DNA from 3 places in the Pedobacter sp. genome. Region 2 is predicted to be linked to each of the others. Evidence: riboswitches for the same ligand, from Rfam matches in the RefSeq annotation. Region 2 holds a riboswitch; each other region holds the start of a gene.
The links. A riboswitch is a leader RNA that binds a small molecule or an ion and turns the genes downstream of it on or off. The one in region 2 is predicted to bind S-adenosylmethionine.
Positions count from the first base shown of each region.

Region 1: linked by a shared signal. The riboswitch ahead of metH (methionine synthase) and the one ahead of ACQY77_RS04280 (SusC/RagA family TonB-linked outer membrane protein) in region 2 are both predicted to bind S-adenosylmethionine.
Region 3: linked by a shared signal. The riboswitch ahead of ACQY77_RS22540 (peroxiredoxin family protein) and the one ahead of ACQY77_RS04280 (SusC/RagA family TonB-linked outer membrane protein) in region 2 are both predicted to bind S-adenosylmethionine.

Region 1 covers NZ_OZ257244.1:2,494,102-2,500,640, reverse strand. Annotated here, with positions in the region: gene ACQY77_RS09905 (S41 family peptidase) at 1-1,065, opposite strand, end outside; gene murQ (N-acetylmuramic acid 6-phosphate etherase) at 1,256-2,071, shown strand; gene ACQY77_RS09895 (hypothetical protein) at 2,138-2,704, shown strand; gene ACQY77_RS09890 (Bax inhibitor-1/YccA family protein) at 2,742-3,497, shown strand; SAM riboswitch class I at 3,634-3,736, shown strand; gene metH (methionine synthase) at 3,907-6,539, shown strand, end outside.
Region 2 covers NZ_OZ257244.1:1,105,539-1,112,077, reverse strand. Annotated here, with positions in the region: gene ACQY77_RS04300 (ABC transporter ATP-binding protein) at 1-896, opposite strand, end outside; gene ACQY77_RS04295 (3'-5' exonuclease) at 896-1,609, opposite strand; gene ACQY77_RS04290 (DUF1579 domain-containing protein) at 1,744-2,247, shown strand; gene ACQY77_RS04285 (DUF72 domain-containing protein) at 2,786-3,682, opposite strand; SAM riboswitch class I at 3,893-3,992, shown strand; gene ACQY77_RS04280 (SusC/RagA family TonB-linked outer membrane protein) at 4,276-6,539, shown strand, end outside.
Region 3 covers NZ_OZ257244.1:5,450,241-5,456,779, forward strand. Annotated here, with positions in the region: gene ACQY77_RS22525 (TonB-dependent receptor domain-containing protein) at 1-578, shown strand, start outside; gene ACQY77_RS22530 (right-handed parallel beta-helix repeat-containing protein) at 603-1,862, shown strand; gene ACQY77_RS22535 (phytase) at 1,864-2,940, shown strand; SAM riboswitch class I at 3,563-3,659, shown strand; gene ACQY77_RS22540 (peroxiredoxin family protein) at 3,813-5,111, shown strand; gene ACQY77_RS22545 (peroxiredoxin family protein) at 5,192-6,511, shown strand.

The DNA of each region.
Region 1 (6,539 bases), 1.4 Mb from region 2:
AGGTGTGTAATATCTTGCGATGGTTAAATTTAAGGCTGAGCCATCGTTAAAGGCAAATTGTTCCTGCACCAGTCCTTTGCCAAAAGATCTGCGGCCAACAATAATACCCCGTCCTAAATCCTGAATGGCACCGGCAACGATCTCACTGGCTGAGGCGGTGTTTTCATTAATCAGGATAGCGAGTTTGCCATTTTGGAAGGCGCCTGTTCCGGTAGAAAAATAATCGGTTCTTGGCTCGTGTTTACCCTGGGTATAAACAATCAACTTATTTTCGGGTAAAAACTGATCTGCGAGGCCGGTTGCAGCGGTAAAATACCCTCCGCCATTGTCCCGCAAATCGAGAATGAGTTTCTTCATGCCCCTTGCTTTCAAACTGGCAGCTGCAGCTGTGAAATCGCTATCGGTGTTGGCACCGAATTTACTGATTCTTACATATCCTGTTTCATTGTTGATCATGTAAGCGGCATCAATGCTACTGATATTCACTTTACCTCGCGTTACCATGATGCGGTTGGGCTGTGTGCTGCCATTGTGGAGCAGTACAACGCCTACACCTGTTCCGGATTTCCCCCTAAATCTTCCGGTTAGCTGATCTTTCGGCAACTGTCTGCCACTTACCATTGTCGAGTCTATACTCAATATTTTGTCGCCCAGTTTTATTCCTGCCTGATAAGCCGGTCCGTCTTTAACTACGCCAGTTACCATCATGGTATCATTGAGCATATAATATTCTATGCCAACACCTTCAAAATTTCCTTCGAGGTTATCGGTCATGTCCTGCGCATCGGTGGGCGGGAGGTATACACTATGTGGATCTAATTGATGTAAAACGCTGTCAATAGGTAAGTTATGTAGTGAATCTGTATTGATTTCATCTACATAATTTTTATTGATGATGTGGAGTATTTCGTCTAATTTGTCGGAGTTTCCATTAGCCAATTGCGGACTTCTCTGTACACCAAATCCCTGATCCTTGATGAATTTAATACCCAAGATCATTCCTGCAATTAAAACGATGGAATAACTTAAGGCGATGAGGAGATTATAGCGGGTGTTCTTTTTCATTAGCGTTACTGCAAATTTATGAAAATTAGCGGGTTGATGTATTTTTTTAACCTTATTTTCATACATTTTGTTTACATTATTTTACGGTAACTTTTTTACGCCTGATACAAATCTTCATTTTGCTTCATATTTTTGAATTTTTAAGCAAGGTTTTAGAAAGAATTTACCGAATTTTATCAAAATTAAATTTATGAATAGAGTTACCGAGTCGGAATCGCACTATAACCACATTGAGAAAATGTCGGTAATGGAGGTTTTGCAAGGCATTAATAATGAGGATAAAACGGTTGCATATGCGGTTGAGAAATGTTTGCCTCAGATAGAGAAGTTAACTTCGGCAGTTGCCGAAAGAATGAAAAAGGGTGGCAGGTTATTTTATATCGGTGCCGGAACGAGCGGGAGGTTAGGTGTGGTAGATGCTTCTGAATGTCCACCAACTTATGGCGTACCTTTTGATTGGGTTGTAGGAATCATTGCTGGTGGCGATACCGCGATTAGAAAAGCTGTAGAGTTTGCCGAAGATGATGAGGAACAAGCCTGGAAAGATTTGATGGAATTTGAAATCAATGAAAAAGATTGTTTGGTAGGTCTTGCGGCTTCAGGTACAACACCTTACGTAATTGGCGGATTGAATACTGCACGTAAACACGGTGTTTTAACGGGTTGCATCGTATGTAATACGGGTGGGCCAATAGCTGCAGAATCTGATTTTCCTGTTGAGGTGGTTGTAGGCCCCGAGTTTATAACGGGATCTACCCGGATGAAATCTGGTACAGCGCAAAAGCTGGTTTTAAACATGCTGAGCACCACAGTAATGGTTCAATTGGGCCGTGTGGTAGGTAATAAAATGGTTGATATGCAGTTAACCAATCATAAGTTAGTAGATCGGGGTACACTTATGGTTGCCGATGAACTAAATATTGGCTACGATGAGGCTGCCGATTTGCTTAGCCGTTATGGAAGCGTGCGTAAAGCAGTAGAAGCAGGCCATCAGGCGCCACATTAATTTTAAAGATAAGGACTTTTGGCTTCGGATACCGCTGTAATTTGGGCCAGGAAAAAAAATGAACTGATGCACGAGATTGAGCCTTACTACCAATGGAGAGATGAATACATTTCAGCAGAAGACGAACGTTCTCCATTTTACAATACCGAATATTCGGAGTTATATTTTGATAAACAGATTTATAACTTCTTATTACACCCGCAGTGGGATGAGTTTGGCTCAAATACACTTTACATGAAGGTATTATTTGCTGATTATGATCGTGCTTATGCCATTATAGAATTTATTGGCGAGTGGAATGATGCCATCAATAATGATATTATGATGTTGAAGCGGGATATTCTGGAGCTGATGATGGATGAGGGAATAAATAAATTTATCCTGATTGGTGAAAATGTGCTGAACTTTCATGCTTCTGATGACAGTTACTATGAAGAATGGTTTCAGGAAGTAGAAGAGGGATGGATTGTTGGCGTTAACTTTCAGGAGCATGTGATTCGCGAATTTCGTGATAATAATATCGATTATTACATTAACTTCGGTGGTGAATTGGATAATCTGCCCTGGAGAACACTAAAACCACTACAGTTCTTTAAGAAAGTTGAAGAACAGCTGACAAAAAGATTAAATTAAAAACTTATTTTTATATTCATAAATACACAAAATAACAATGGAACAACAAAATTATCAATATCAGGACAACAGTGTTTTTGTTCAGGAAGGCAGCGTTTCTAAGAAATTCTTTGCACACGTTTTTACCTGGATGTTTGTTGCCTTAAGTCTTTCTACTGTAGCGGCCTATTTATTTGGCACTAGTGAAAGTTTAATGCAATACTTACTTACCGTTAATCCATCAACAGGAAAAGTAGGAATGTCTATTTTTGGATATATCGCTATGTTTGCACCGCTAGGCTTAGTGTTATTGATGGGCTTTGGTTTAAGCAGATTATCATTGCCAGCACTGATCGGCGTTTTCGTGCTCTATGCCGTATTAACAGGTATTAGTCTAAGCTTTATCTTATTAACTTATACCTCAGGTTCGGTAGTAAGCTGCTTTGGTGGCGCTGCCTTAATCTTCGGAATTATGGCCTTTATGGGTTACACAACCAACATTGATTTGAGTAAATTCGGTCCGATTTTAATGGTGGGCGTTATAGCATTGGTAATTGCAAGCGTAATCAATATGTTTATCCAAAGTGAACAATTTAGTTTGTTTATGGCATTTATTGGTATTGCAATCTTTACTGCATTAACAGCTTATGATGTACAAAAAATTAAAAGAATTGGCGAAGGAATTGAAGCGAGTGGTGAGCAGGTATTACAGGTAGATTCTAAAAAGATGGCTATCGTTGCTGCACTATCACTATATCTTGATTTCTTAAATATCTTCCTTTTCTTACTTCGTATTTTCGGAAGTAGAAAATAGAAATAACGGTTTACAATTTTCTGTTCAAACCGAACAATATTCTTTAAGGCTGTGCAATTTTGCATGGCCTTTGTAATTTTATTTGGCAGCAGGGCGATAATTTTTGGAAATGATGTTGCTTTGTTGCATTTTTGTATGCTTATTAAGAAAGACGGAGGGATTAGACCCAACGAAGTCTTAGCAACCTGTGCCAACAAGGTGCTAAATTCTATCCCGATTTATTCGGGGAAAGATAAGTTTAGGAAGTACGATCATGTGCCAACTTTTTAAATAAGCTTTTTTAAGTATCGGGTATACAGTATCAAGTATCAAGACGAGGTTCTTATAATAGGATCTTTTTTGATCAGTTTTCAGTCTGTGAGTCAGTCTTGATACTTGATACCTAGTACTTACTACTAGACAACAACAAATGGGTATAAGAGAAGAATTAGAGAAACGTATTTTGGTGATTGATGGTGCTATGGGTACCATGATTCAGCGCTATACTTTAACGGAAGAAGATTTTAGAGGCGAGCGCTTTAAAGATCACCCCTGTGATGTTAAAGGCAATAACGATTTGCTTAATATTACACGTCCGGATATTATTAAGCAGATTCATTTAGAATATCTGCAGTCGGGTGCTGATATTATCGAAACCAACACTTTCAGTACACAGCGTATTTCTATGGCTGATTACCAGATGGAAGAGCTGAGCTATGAGCTAAGTTTTGAGGGTGCACGTATTGCGAAAGCGGCTACAACCGAATTTATGGCGCAAAATCCAGATCGGGCTTGCTTTGTTGCAGGAGCTGTTGGACCCACTAACCGCACGCTTTCCTTATCGCCAGATGTGAATGATCCTGGTTTCAGGGCCATCAGTTACGAGGAACTTTTTGATGCTTACTATGAACAAGTTCGAGGTTTGGTGGATGGTGGTTCGGATATTCTCCTGATTGAAACCATTTTTGATACCTTAAATGCTAAAGTGGCCATTGCCGCTATTAAAAAATATGAAGAGATAGTGGGTAAAAAACTGGAGATTATGATCTCTGGAACGATTACCGACGCTTCCGGCCGTACATTGTCGGGGCAAACAGCCGAGGCTTTTTTAAACTCTGTGGTGCATGCAAAACCTTTAAGTATTGGTTTTAACTGTGCTTTAGGCGCTAAAGAAATGCGTCCGCACATAGAAGAATTGGCCGCAAAAGCAGGGTGTTATGTTTCTGCCTACCCAAATGCAGGCTTACCAAACGAGTTTGGTGCTTATGACGAGCAACCTCACGAAACCGCGCATTTGGTTGATGATTTTATAGCTTCCGGATTTGTTAATATTGTAGGTGGTTGTTGTGGTACTACACCTGATCACATTGGTTGTATTGCAGCCAATGCACGCAAAGCAAGCCCTAGAAAGATTCCTACACCTGTTCCAAATATGCGTTTGAGCGGTCTGGAGCCTGTAACTATTACTCCGGAAAGTATTTTTGTAAACGTTGGTGAAAGAACAAACATCACCGGTTCTCCGAAATTCTCTAAATTAATTTTAAGTGGAGATTATGAAGCTGCACTTGCCGTTGCCCGCCAACAGGTAGAAGGTGGTGCACAGGTAATTGATGTGAACATGGACGAAGGAATGTTGGATTCGGAAGCTGCCATGACTAAATTCCTCAACCTGATTGCTTCAGAACCTGATATCGCTAAATTGCCGATCATGGTCGATTCATCGAAATGGAGCGTAATTGAGGCTGGTTTGAAGTGTTTACAGGGGAAAGGTATTGTAAACTCTATTTCCTTAAAAGAAGGAGAAGAAAAGTTTATAGAGAGTGCTAAGAAGATTATGGTTTATGGTGCTGCGGTAGTGGTTATGGCATTTGATGAGCAGGGGCAGGCCGATAACTACGAGCGCAGAATAGAAATTTGTAAAAGAAGTTACGATATCCTGGTGAATGAGGTTGGTTTTCCGCCGCAGGATATCATTTTCGACCCAAATATATTAACGGTAGCAACCGGATTAGACGAACATAATAACTATGCTGTCGATTTTATCAATGCTACCCGTTGGATTAAACAAAACCTGCCACATGCGAAAGTTAGTGGTGGTGTTTCTAATATCTCGTTCTCATTTAGAGGAAACAATGTAGTGCGCGAAGCCATGCACTCGGCTTTTCTTTATCATGCCATCCAGGCAGGATTGGATATGGGAATTGTAAATGCGGGGATGTTGGAAGTTTATCAGGAAATTCCACCAGAATTATTGGAAAGGGTGGAAGATGTATTGTTAAACCGCCGTGATGATGCTACTGAACGCCTGGTAGAGTTTGCAGAAACCGTAAAATCCAAAGGGAAAGAAATTGTGAAGGATGAGGAATGGAGAAAAGGAACAGTAGAGGAAAGGTTATCCCATTCGCTGGTAAAAGGCTTAATTGAACATTTAGATAGTGATGTAGAAGAAGCCCGACAGAAATACGCCCGTCCTATCCAGGTAATTGAAGGTCCGTTGATGGATGGGATGAACATTGTTGGGGATTTATTTGGAGCAGGTAAAATGTTCTTGCCGCAGGTGGTAAAATCTGCCCGAGTAATGAAAAAGGCCGTGGCTTACCTGCTTCCTTTTATTGAGCAGGAAAAGTTAGACAATCCGGATCAGGATCAAAACTCTTCTGCGGGAAGAATTTTACTGGCAACAGTGAAAGGCGATGTTCACGATATTGGAAAAAATATTGTTGGGGTAGTTTTAGCCTGCAACAATTTTGAAGTGATAGACATGGGCGTAATGGTTCCGGCTCAGGAAATCATTAAAAAAGCAAAGGAAATTAAGGCTGATATCATCGGTTTAAGTGGATTAATTACCCCATCTTTAGATGAAATGGTTCATTTTGCCAAAGAAATGGAGCGTGAAGGGTTTACCATTCCTTTAATAGTGGGTGGTGCAACAACCTCCAGAATCCATGCCGCGGTAAAAATTGCACCTAGTTATTCAGGCCCTGCAATTCATGTGCTGGATGCTTCGCGAAGTGTTACCGTTTGTAGTACTTTAATGAATGGCGAAACCCGTGATACCTATAT
Region 2 (6,539 bases):
CTTTCTTCAATTTCGAACGCTGTGATCTGATTCTCGGGTTTTAAATGAGCAGATGCGTCATCAATTTTTCCGGTGAGGAAATCGGCAACAACAGGTAGTTTTTTGAGTTGAAGCAGGGGGGAAGGGCGGCAAGCCAGCAAGCCTTTGGTATAAGGATGCTGAGGGTTTTCGAAAATAGATTTTGCCGGCCCCTGCTCCACAATTTCTCCCTTTAGCATGACGGCTACCTCATCGGCAATCTCATTTACTACACCTAAATCGTGTGAAATGAAAATCATGGCCATGTTCCGTTCTGTTTTCAGCTTAAGTAAAAGTTGCAGGATGGTTTTTTGAACCGTAACATCTAAGGCAGTAGTGGGCTCATCGGCAATTAGGAGTTTCGGGTTGCAGCTCAATGCCATGGCAATCATCACACGTTGTTTCTGTCCTCCAGAAATCTGATGCGGGTAGCTATCAAATATTTTTTCAGGACGTGGAAGCTTAACCTCTTCAAAAAGGGCAATTGTTTTAGCTTTAGCTTCAGATTTACTAACTTTTTGATGTAATACGATGGCTTCTGCCACTTGATTTCCGCAAGTGAAAACTGGGTTTAGGGAAGTCATGGGTTCCTGGAAGATCATGGAAATCTGGTTTCCCCTAAAGTTTCTGATCTCTTCGCTACTTAATTTGAGCAGGCTAACCTGTTCGAAATTGATATTACCGGTAATTTTTGCAGCGCGCTCATCATGTAAACGCATGATAGAAAAGGACGTTACTGATTTGCCAGAACCTGATTCTCCAACGATACCCAGAACACTACCTGTTTTTACTTCGAAGTGGATGTTTTTTACGGCTTTGAACCAGGTTTTTTCTTCCTGATTGAAAAAGTCTATGCTTAAATTGTCTACATTCAACATTAGGATACAATGGTAATGTTTTCTGGCGGAATTATTTCCAATCCTTTGAATTTTAACAAAACCTGTGCGGTTGTAACAACGTCTTTCTGACAATAAACCACAATCCGATCCAAATTTTGCTCTTCGTAGTAAACTTGCCGTACCTGACTGCCATCAATATCATCTTTTGGTGTTGGAATGTTAAATATTGCTGCTAAAAGGCTTAAAGAAGTGTAGTGTTTGTAATCGCCAAATTTCCAAAGCTCCATGGTGTCGAGGTGGTTTACTTCCCAGGGTTTTTTACCCGCAAGCTGTAATTGAACCGGGATATCCAGGCCATTAACCAGTAATCTGCGACAGAGGTATGGAAAGTCAAATTCTTTGCCGTTATGCGCACAGAAACATAATCCCGGACTTTGCTTATTCATTAATGCCTGAAATTGTTGAAGGATTTCTTTCTCGTTATGCCCGGCAAATGATTTTACCCGTAATTCATTTGTGCCATTATGAATATTAAAAATACCCAGACTGATGCAAATAATTTTACCGAATTCAGCGAAAATACCTGCTCTTTCGTAAAATTCATCCGGATCCTGATCTTCTTTTCGTTGGTGATGGGTTTTCTGCTCCCAGAGGTGTTGCAGGTGAGGTGGGAGTTCGCTGTAGTGTGGATATTGAGGTACTGTTTCAATATCAAGCACCATTACTTGATTGAGATCTAACGTTCTAAGCATACAACAAGATAAGGAAAAATTAGTGCTGAGTCAAGGACGAACCGGCAAGGGTAAGACTCGTTTTAATGTTCAGTGTTTTCTCTTCTCCATTGTAGATCACTTTTATCATCAAGCAATTTTCATTAAGTTTGAATATGGCAAAAAGTAAATTAGAGCAGTCTTTAGCAGATGGCGCACATAAATTGTTAACGGGTTTAGTTGGGGCATGGACAGGAACAACCAAAACATGGTTTGAAAAGGACGTACTGGCAGACGAATCACCAATGACTGCCGAGATCTCCACACTTTATGATGGACGCTTTATCTCCTATGATTATCAAGGTAGTTTGGAAGGGAAAGCTTTTGAAGGTAAGATGATTATTGGTTTTGATATTCCTTACCAGAGGTTTTCGGCCAGCTGGATTGACACTTTTCACATGGGTACACAAATTATGCTTTCCAGCGGAGATAGTGGCTTGATTGGGCATGACGGTTTCGCTATTTTAGGTTCGTACGGAAGTCCGGAGTATGGAGCACCATGGGGCTGGAGAACGGAATTGAAAATTGTTAATGCTGATGAAATTATTTTTACAGCTTATAATATTTCGCCGGAAGGAGAAGATGCGAAGGCTACTGAAACGGTTTACAGTAGAAAGTAGGAGGTCCGAGGTCGGGTGTCCGAAAATAAAAAGCAGAAAAGATAAATTGTTTAATTACTTAATTGCCTTAGATGCCTCAGGTGGTTAAATAAAAAGCCGATGGGCTTCCGGTCTTGATACCTGATACTAAATACTTGATACTAAAAAAAGTCCGAGGTCGGAGGTCCGGAGTCCGAGGCCTATAGTGCATACCAAGTCGCCAAACAAGCTTAGTTGCCTTGGGTGAGTAATTGAAAGCCGAAACTAAAGCGAATAACATGAACTCCCAGTCTTGATACTTTATACTCAATACTTGCTACTAAAAAAAGTTCAAGGTCGGAGGTCCGGAGTCCGAGGCCTATAGTGCATACCAAGTCGCCAAACAAGCTTAGTTGCCTTGGGTGAGTAATTGAAAGCCGAAACTAAAGCGAATAATATGAACTCCCAGTCTTGATACTTTATACTCAATACTTGATACTAAAGAACAAAGATAAAGCGCAGTAACCTGCCTGGTTCCCTGTCTTGATACTTGCTACTAACTACTTTCTACTAACAGCTACTAAAACAAACTCGGTGTGCTCTGATTAGCCATTACCGGAATATGTAAATCTGTGCCGATGGCTTCATTTAGTTTTTTGGTGAAATAGGCAGAAAATAGCGGAGAAGATAGCTCTACATTTTGGTGAACAAAAAAGTATAGTTTTTCCAATCCTTCTTTTTTCCAGGCAACAATTCTTTCAATCCAATCGTCTAAGCGTTTTTTATCGATATCGTCTACGTTAGCGCCAACGAAGCGTACAAATGCAACAGGAGAGGTTAAACGCATGTGTAACATATCTCTTCGCCCTGCTGTATCTACAATAATATTGGCTACGCCATGTTTTTCAAAAAGATCTGAAAACTGGCTTGCTACGGCAGGATTGGAAAACCATTCTTCGTTACGTACTTCTACCGCTAAAGGGATCACCTTTGGAAATTCTTCAACCACTTTTTGTAAACGTTCAAAATCTTTAGGTTTAAAATTGTCGTGCAATTGAAGGAAGGCCATTCCTAACTTATCCTCAAAATTACTGATGGCATCGCAATATAGTTCCACCGGCTCTTTCACATTGATCAATCTTTTGAAATGGCTGATACTATTGGTTAGCTTAGGGAAAAATTTAAAGTCAGCCGGGGTTTTCTCTGTCCATGTAATTACTTGCTCTGAAGTTGGCATGCCGTAAAAAGTAGCATTAAGCTCAATAGAATTGAATTGGGTAGAATAGTAAGTCAACTCATCTTTGGTCCCCTTTGGATAAAAGCCCTTTAAATCAGTTTTGTTCCACTTGGCACAACCTACATAAGCTTCGAAAGCTTGTTTGGCTTTGTTGGCTTTTAAAATCGCTGTGGTTTCAGGTGCATCCTTTGGTAAGGTGAAATCAATTGTTGAAGGATCTTGTACTTGGCCAAATTTCATATCTAAAGTTTTTAACGGATTGAATGATGATCAAAGATAAAAGGCTTTCCGGCAAATTCTTCGAAAACCGGAAAAAATTAAATAATTCGCTTAATATAGGCAGCAGGAAATAACAGAGAAATGTCAGGATTTATTTATTTTAAAATAATTACTATTAAAAAGGTAGATATTATATACATTTGCCGAACCAAAATCGGTAGTTCTTTAGATTACTTATCCAGAAAGACGGAGGGAAAGGCCCTGTGAAGTCTTAGCAACCCCAGCAATGGTAGGTGCTAATTCCTGCTTCTGCAAAGAAGAGAGATAAAAAGTTTGCTATTCGCAGCTTATCAACTAAGGATTTTCGATTAACATGAAGTAACTAGTGAGCCAGATTTTGTAATTATTAATTTTATTATGAAAAATTTATCTACCCCTAGTACACTAAATGCCTCTTTATCAGTACATGCTGTTAAAACACCACTTTCTTCAACGCTAGTCATGTGTTGCTGCTTTAACTAGCAGACCCCCGATTTCATTTTCACATTTAAGGAGTACCTGTTTTAACAACGGGCAGGAATTCTATTGCATTAAAAATCATTAACTAACGAGCAATGTTTAAAAACAAACTATTAATTTTCAGTCTTTTTTGGCTGTTTACCATTTTTAACCTTTCTGCACAAGGGCAGGGTAAATTAAATGGAACTGTTGTGGGTAAAACTGACGGATTGCCCATTCCGGGTGTAAGTATTCGTATTCAAGGGAAATCGGCAGGCGCCATTACTGATGGTAACGGCCAGTTTAATATCGATGCGACCACAGGTGATGTGCTTACTTTTAGCTATATCGGTTATTTAACACAGACTTTAAAAGTAAGCGGAAGCAATAAAATACAGGTTAGCCTGGAAGAATCTAAAAATAACCTTCAGGAAGTTGTGGTAACGGCCTTAGGAATCAATAAGGAAAAAAAATCGCTGGGTTATGCCATTCAGGAAGTGAAAGGATCGGACCTTGCCGAAGCCAAAGAAAGTAATCTGGTTAATGCCTTAGCAGGTAAAGTTGCGGGTGTAAACATCACCAATAGTCAGGGGAATATGGGTTCTTCCCGAATAGTGATCAGGGGCGAAACTTCGATATCAGGCAATAACCAACCCTTATTTGTTGTGGATGGTGTTCCGGTAGATAACTCACAGTTAGGTGCAGGTGGCTCAAGAGATTTTGCCAATGCAATATCAGATATCAATTCTGAAGATATTGAGTCAATCAGTGTTTTAAAAGGACCAAATGCTGCGGCCTTGTATGGTTCGAGGGCAGCAAACGGAGTTATCCTCATCAAAACCAAATCAGGTAAAAGAGGAAAATCGCGCAGCATTTCATTAAACTCGAGTACTACTTTCGAAGATTTGCTGGTACTTCCTTCTTATCAGGATGTTTATGGACAGGGTTCTAACGGACAGTTTAGCTATGTTGATGGAAAAGGCGGAGGTGTTAACGATGGGGTAGATGAGAGCTGGGGACCTAAAATGGATGGTCGTTTAATACCTCAATTCAATTCTAATGGTGTGGCTGTACCTTTTGTACCGCATCCGGACAACGTAAGAAGCTTTTTCGAAACTGGTCATACTTTGAATAATGGTGTTTCATTTAGTGGAGGTGGCGAGGCCTACAATTATCGTTTTTCTTATAACAACAGTGCACAAAAAGGTGTGGTACCCAATTCTGAATTGAATAAAAACAGTTTAGGTTTTAACAGTAGTTTCGACCTTTTACCAAAATTAAAACTGGATTTAACGGCAAATTATGTGCGTACTTCTTCTGATAATCTTCCCGGATCGGCAGGAAGAAGAGCCACCAGTACCATGCTGCAGTTCTTATGGTTCGGCAGGCAGGTAGATGTAGCAGCATTAAAGGATTACAAAGATGCCAATGGAAACACATTTAACTGGAACAACAGCTATTACAGCAATCCTTATTTTATTGCGTACGAAAATACGGTTTCTCAACGTCGTGATCGCCTTTTGGGTACTGTAGGTTTAACTTATCAGATTACAAGTGATTTGAAAGCTAATTTCCACACCGGTAATGATTATTACAACGACCGTCGTAAATTAAGAGTAGCCTATGGCACCAACGGAACACCATTTGGCTCTTACCAGGAAACCGGCTATACCGTAAATGAAAACAATACTGAAGCCAGTTTAAGCTTCAACAAGCGTCTCAACGCTGATTTTAATCTCGATGTTTTAGCCGGGGGTAACCTTCGCAGTAAATTTTACGAAGAGAATAACCAGATTGCCCCACGCCTGGCAGTAGCAGGAATTTACACCCTGGCCAATTCGAGGGATCCTTTAACTTCTACCAATTTCTACAGCAAGTTGAAAGTATACAGTTTATTTTCTTCGGCACAGTTAGGTTTTAAAGATTATGCGTATCTGAATTTAACGGCCCGTAACGACTGGTCTTCTACTTTACCTGTTCAGAACAATTCATACTTCTATCCTTCAGCTAATGCCAGTGTTATTTTGAGTGAAGCTTTTGGCTGGAAAAGCGACTTTTTATCTTATGCCAAAATTCGTGGCGGTTGGTCGAGGGTAGGTAAGGATACAGATCCATATCAGTTGAACAATACCTATCCATTTAACCCGATTTTTGATAGCTATCCTTTAGTTACCCTAACGGATAAGTACCTTAACCCTAACCTTAAACCTGAATATACCAATTCGAGCGAGATTGGTTTTGAGTTGGCTTTTCTTAAAAATCGTGTTCGTTTAGATGTAAGTGCATATAACACAAATAGCTTTAACCAGATTTACAGTGCAGATATCAGTACTGCTACCGGTTTTGCACAGCAGGTAATTAATGCCGGAAGGATCAATAA
Region 3 (6,539 bases), 1.1 Mb from region 2:
AGGATATTTACTATACACCTGGCAATTTTGGTACCGCGAAAAACTACGGTGCTGAAGTAGATTACATTAAATATTTCAATAAAATTGGCATTAAGGCGAATTATACCTACACCCATTCGCGCATTACTACACCAAAAACCACCAGAATTATAAACCCTGCAACAGGAGACATCCAGGCGCTGTCGGTTGATCAGGAACGTCCGCTTTATGGGCAATCAGCTCATATTGCCAATTTATCTTTACTTTTCAAGGATACCAAAAAAGGACTTGATATTCAGGTAGCAGGAGCGTACACAGGCCCAAGGATTAATACAGTTTCTCAGTTTTTAAATAATGATTTATGGCAGGAAGGCTTCATTCAAATGGACGCTTCTGCCGAAAAGCGCTTTAAAAGCGGCATAAGCATCTTTATCAAAGCCAATAATATTTTGAATACGCCAACGAAACTATTTATAAAAGGTATCAATCCGGAGAACGATAAAATCAAAGAAGATTTGGTAAAAGACAGTCGCACGCTGATTAGAAACGATTATTATGGTCAGAATTATCTACTAGGCTTCAGATATAAATTCAATTAATTAAAATTTTAAAAAAGTAAAGACATGAAAACGAGACAGTTTTTTAGTTTAATTATTCTTTTCTTGTTCGTACTAACGGGGTGTGAAAAGGCTAATATAGATGTAGATACCAGCACCGTTGATGGAGCTGCCATAGGCGAAGTTTCTGGTGTATGGGCAAAGGGAAGTACACAGGTAATTAAAGGGGATATTGTAATTCCTCAAGGAAAGTCATTAACCATTGAGGAGGGAGTAACCATTTTGATGGATACACTTGCCAAGCCTGAAATTATTGTGAAAGGAAATCTTTATGCCTTGGGAACGGCCGAAAACCCAATTAAATTTACCGTGAATGAATTTTATAAAACCCCGGCAAAGAAATTTGGAAAGCTTTGGGGAGGCATTTTAGCCGGGCCAACCTGCGAAGAATTGGTACTGGATCACGCCATCTTAGAATATGGTGGCTCTACTACTTCCGATGCTTCAACATCAGTTAAAATGGGCCTTTATAAAGCTGTTGCCGGAGAGAATTTACCTGCACTTTGGTTCGCCAATGCCAGTGGCAGATTAGTGGTACAAAACAGTATCATCAGGAATTTTCAGGAAGACTGTACGTATATCGAAGGTGGAAAGATTATTTTTGCCAATAATGTTTTTTATACCACCGGAGTAACCGGAGGAGAGGCGATGAACTTCAAATCGGGATGTTTGGCAGATATCGCCTACAATTTGGTTTACAGTACCAATACAAATGCCCTAAAATTATCTAACAGTGGAGACAAAACGCCTCAAACTTACATCATTGCCTACAACAATACGATGGTGAATACCGGTTGGAGAAGGCCCACTGCAAAGGGAGGATCCGTATGGTTAGAAAGTACTGTTCGGGCAGATTTATACAATAATCTTTTTGCCAATACACGTTTTGGGATAAAAAGGGATCCAAAGAAGCCGGAAGATAGCCGTTCAGCTTACAGCAACAACTGGTATTATGGTTATGATCAAACTACGGTAAATCAGTTTCAATCTACCGGAGACATTGTGGGTGGTAAAAATGATGTAATCAGTAATGTTGCAGGTGCAAACGACCCGAAATTTGTAAATTATCCCCTGAATACAGCAGTAAGCAATGCTGATTTTAACATCGCCTGGGACTTCCATTTGCAAGGTAACTCACCGGCATTAGGTAAAGGAGTTACCAACTTTACCCGTCACCATCAGGCCGGAATTATAATGAAAAATGGCCTAACTTATACCTCACCTCAGCCATCAACTTTTATTGGTGCATACGGAACTAAAATATAAAATGAACTATAAATACATCTTAAATTTTGCCGCATTAGCGGTTATATGCCTTACCATTTCATGTAATGGAGGTAAAATACAGGAAAATGCCAGTGTGGTAAAACCACTTTATATATCAGAACCTGTAGATTTTGATACAGATGACCCTGCCATTTGGATCAATCCACAAAACGCTGCTCAATCTTTGGTGATTGGTACCGATAAAGATACAAACGGCGGTTTGTATGTATTTGATCTTAAAGGGAAGATCATTAAAAATAAAACGATTAAAGGATTAAAAAGACCCGATAATGTCGATATCGCATATGGCTTACTACTTGGTGGCAAAAAAACAGATATTGCAGTTACCACAGAGCGCTACACGCATAAATTAAGGATATTTTCCCTTCCGGAGATGAAGCCTGTAGATAAGGGTGGCATTCCGGTTTTTGTTGGTGAAACAGGGGTAGAGTATCGCGACTTAATGGGGATAGCGATGTATACAGATCCTACAGGAAAGGTTTACGCTATAGTTGGCCGTAAAAGTGGACCTAAAGAAGGGGGCTACTTATGGCAATATGCTTTAACAGATGATGGAAAAGAAAATGTGAAAGCAGAACTGGTACGTAAATTCGGCAAGTACAGTGGCAAAAAGGAAATTGAAGCCATTGCTGTAGATAATGAATTAGGTTTTGTTTACTATTGTGATGAGCAGGTAGGCGTTCGTAAGTATTATGCAGATCCTACAAAAGGAAATGAAGAACTGGCTTTATTTGGAAAGGGAGATTTTTCAGTTGATAATGAAGGGATTGCGATTTATAAAACGGCAGGAAACAAAGGTTATATCTTAGTGTCCGATCAAGGTGCGCAGCAGTTAAAAGTTTACGATCGGGTAGGGCAGGCAAATGTTGCAAATCCTCATCCACTTTTGGCTACCATCAAATATTCCGCAAATCAAACCGATGGTATCGATGTCGTTTCAGTCCCATTAAATTCAGATTTTAAGCATGGTTTATTGGTAGCCATGAGTGATGACAAGACTTTTCATTTTTACCGTTGGGAAGACATTGCTGGCAAACAGCTAACCGTTAATCCTTAAGCCCACGGTCCGTGGCTCACGGACCATTTCATCTACCTGTTGGTGGCATCACTGACGGGCAGATATAACCACCCCCTCCATCACGCTAAACCTATGCACCCCCTCCTCGAAAAAAGGAGGGGAGTTGTAACCTGCTCGGTGAATACCTCAACCATTCGTGTTAAAATGAAGACTCGTTTAACTAATAAAACGATAAAATTTAAAATTAATGATCAGTAAATCAGTTGTTTAATAAATAAGTCTACTAATTCTATAGAATTACTTGTTTAATTTGTTTGAAGTTTATATTTTTACAAAAAAAATAATAATCATTCACTAGCAAAATATACGTTCGATATGAAATCCCGCAGACAACCACAGCTCACTTTTCTGATGTCTTTATCAGGTAGGTACAACTGCTGTTGCCGCTAATTATAAGCTAAAATATAGGTCACCCCTTATTTAAGGTCTCTCTTCAATATTCTTATTTTGAAGATCCTGGTACCCCGGGACAAGTTGAGAGAATATTATGGTGGTCATGTATTTTAGCCAATAAGTTGCCGGGGTATCAGGAACCACCTAACTAATCACCACCACTAGTTTAGGTTTATTACTCTAATTAATTCACCACCATTAATTAGTTGATTTATACAGAAGAAGGGAGAGTCAGTCTCGTTGAACTTCTAGCAACTTTCCATAGGAAAAAGTGCTCAAACTGATCTAGCAATAGATTATAAATTAACCGATAACCAGTAAACTTAAGTTTCTGTTAAGGATTTTTTCAGTGTCATTACGCTTCAGGTGCACCGGGGTGTTTCGATGTGGGATAAATTTCTTGTCTGATGGTTTACTGTTATCTAAAACCAATAGTGTTTTAACTAAAATCGATGATGATGAAAACTTCAATTTACTCCAAAATTGCATGCCTGGCAACTTCGGTGGCCTTACTGAGTGGAACAACCTTCGCCAATGGCCCTAAACCTTTTCCAAAAGAGGGCATCTGGCGGGGTGTATTTCGGGTAAGCGAATCGCAGGTCCCTTTTAATTTCGAATTCAAGGGTAAAGACCCTAAAAATGCTGTATTAACCCTTTTAAATGGTTCTCGCAGAGATGATTTTCATGTAGAACGAAGGGGAGAAGATTCTATCTATGTCAAGATGAATACTTACGATGCTGCTTTAGTGGCAAAAGTAGAGGCCGATGGCTCATTAAGTGGCGAATACCGCAGTTTAGTACCTGGTTTCCGTGGTAATTCATTGCCTTTTGTTGCCGAACACGGCAAAGCATATCGCTTTGTAGAACCCGGAAAAGATGTTACGCCTAAATACGATATCTCAGGCAAATGGGAGATCAAAACCTACACCAAAGAAGCTGTTCCTGCTTCAATTGCCTTGTTAAAACAGAATGGTAATAAACTTACAGGTGTAATTATGACAGTTGTAGGTGATACCCGCGAATTAGAAGGTACGGTACAGGGAGATGAATTTGAGCTTTCAGGATTTACCGGACCTAGTCCGTTTATTGTTAGAGGTAAAATTAACGACGATAACAGCATTACAGGAGAGCAAGGGTTCGGGATTTATAAAAACCTGAAGTTCGACGGGCAACGCAATGATAAAGCAGAACTCCCCGATCCTTACAAATTAACCTTTTTAAAAGAAGGCTATAAGAAACTTGATTTTACCTTTCCAGACTTGACCGGGAAGCCTGTTTCACTCAGCGATGATAAATATAAAGGCAAAGTGGTCATTATTGAAACTATTGGTACCTGGTGTCCAAATTGCACAGATCAAACTGTTTTTCTTTCTCCCTGGTTTAAAAAGAACCAAAAACGTGGTGTAGAAGCAATAGCTATCGGTTTTGAACAAAAAGATGATCTGGAGTATGCGAAATATACACTTGGTAAACTAAGGGATAAATATGGCATTACTTACGATATCCTTTTTGGCGGTATTGCCGATAAAAAAGTCGTAGCCGAAAAGCTTCCTGCTTTAAACAAGTTCATCGCTTTTCCAACCACAATTATCATTGATAGAAAAGGCGAGGTAAGAGAGATTTACACCGGATACACCGGAACTGTAACAGGCAAATACTTTAACGAGTATGAAGCCAAATTTAACAAAGTACTGGATGAGCTTATTGCAGAGCCTGTACCAGAACGTACTGTTGCCCAAACCGAGAACGGTAAATAAACATTAAACCATAACTAAACTTGCACCAGTGCACCTGAAAATGTGCTGGTGTGTTTCAACCTACACTAAAAAATAAAACGATGAGCAATTATTTTACAAGATTTCAGGTGCTGGCCGTAGCCTCGCTGATTTCGACATCAGCATTGGCAGCACACAAACCAGATGAGAAGCCCAAAGTGGCTAAGAAATTTATTAAAGAGGGAATATGGAGAGGGGTTTTCAAAGTTGCAGAAACAGAAGTGCCATTTAACTTCGAATTAAAAGGAAAGGATGCAGAACATGCCACTTTTACTCTATTAAATGGTACAAGGAGAGATGATTTTCACATCAGCTATCTGGGGCAGGATTCACTCTTTATCAAAATGAATACCTATGATGCCGCTTTGGTAGCCAAAATAGAAAGCGATGGTCGCATATCAGGTGAATACCGTAGTCTCGTTCCTGGATTAAAGGGAAATTCACTACCCTTTACTGCCGAACAAGGAAAGACCTATCGTTTCATCGAGCCGGGTAAAGATATAGCTCCAACAGCAAACTTAACCGGAAAATGGGAGTTTAAGGGGTTTTCTAAGGAGGCCGTTCCCAATAAAGTAGCAATCCTGAAACAGGAAGGTAACAAACTCACAGGAGTAATTATGCAGGTAACGGGTGATAGTCGTGAGCTGGAAGGTACTGTTCAGGGAAATCAATTTGTACTCTCTGGATTTAGCGGTCCTAGTCCGAAGATTTACAAAGGCACAATCAATGAAGATGGCACCCTTTCCGGTGAAATCTCTCAGGGGATTTACGACAATTTGAAGTTTACAGGGGTAAAAGACAGTAAAGCAGAATTGCCTGATCCATATAAAATTACAGCTTTAAAAGAAGGCGTTAAAAAACTGGCCTTTACCTTTCCTGATTTGACGGGTAAACCAGTATCCCTTACCGATGATAAATACAAAGGCAAAGTGGTTATTGTAGAATTGGTAGGTACCTGGTGTCCAAATTGCACAGATCAAACCATCTTTCTTTCTCCCTGGTTTAATAAAAATGCCAAAAGAGGTGTAGAGGCCATTGCCATCGGCTTTGAGCAAAAAGACGATCTGGAATATGGTAAATATACCCTGGGTAAACTTCGTGATAAATATAACATCAAGTACGATATCCTATTCGGAGGATTGGCAGATAAACGTTTGGTAGCTGATAAACTCCCTGCCTTAAACAAATTTATAGCTTACCCAACTACCATCATCATCGACAGAAAAGGAGAGGTACGCGAAATATATACCGGCTATACCGGAACAGTAACTGGTAAATACTACGATGATTACGAGAAAAAATTCAATAAACTATTGGATGAACTCATTGCCGAACCTGTACCATCTGCATCCTATTTCGAAGCCCAGGCCACTGGAAAATAAACAAAAGCATAAACCAAACCCATATATC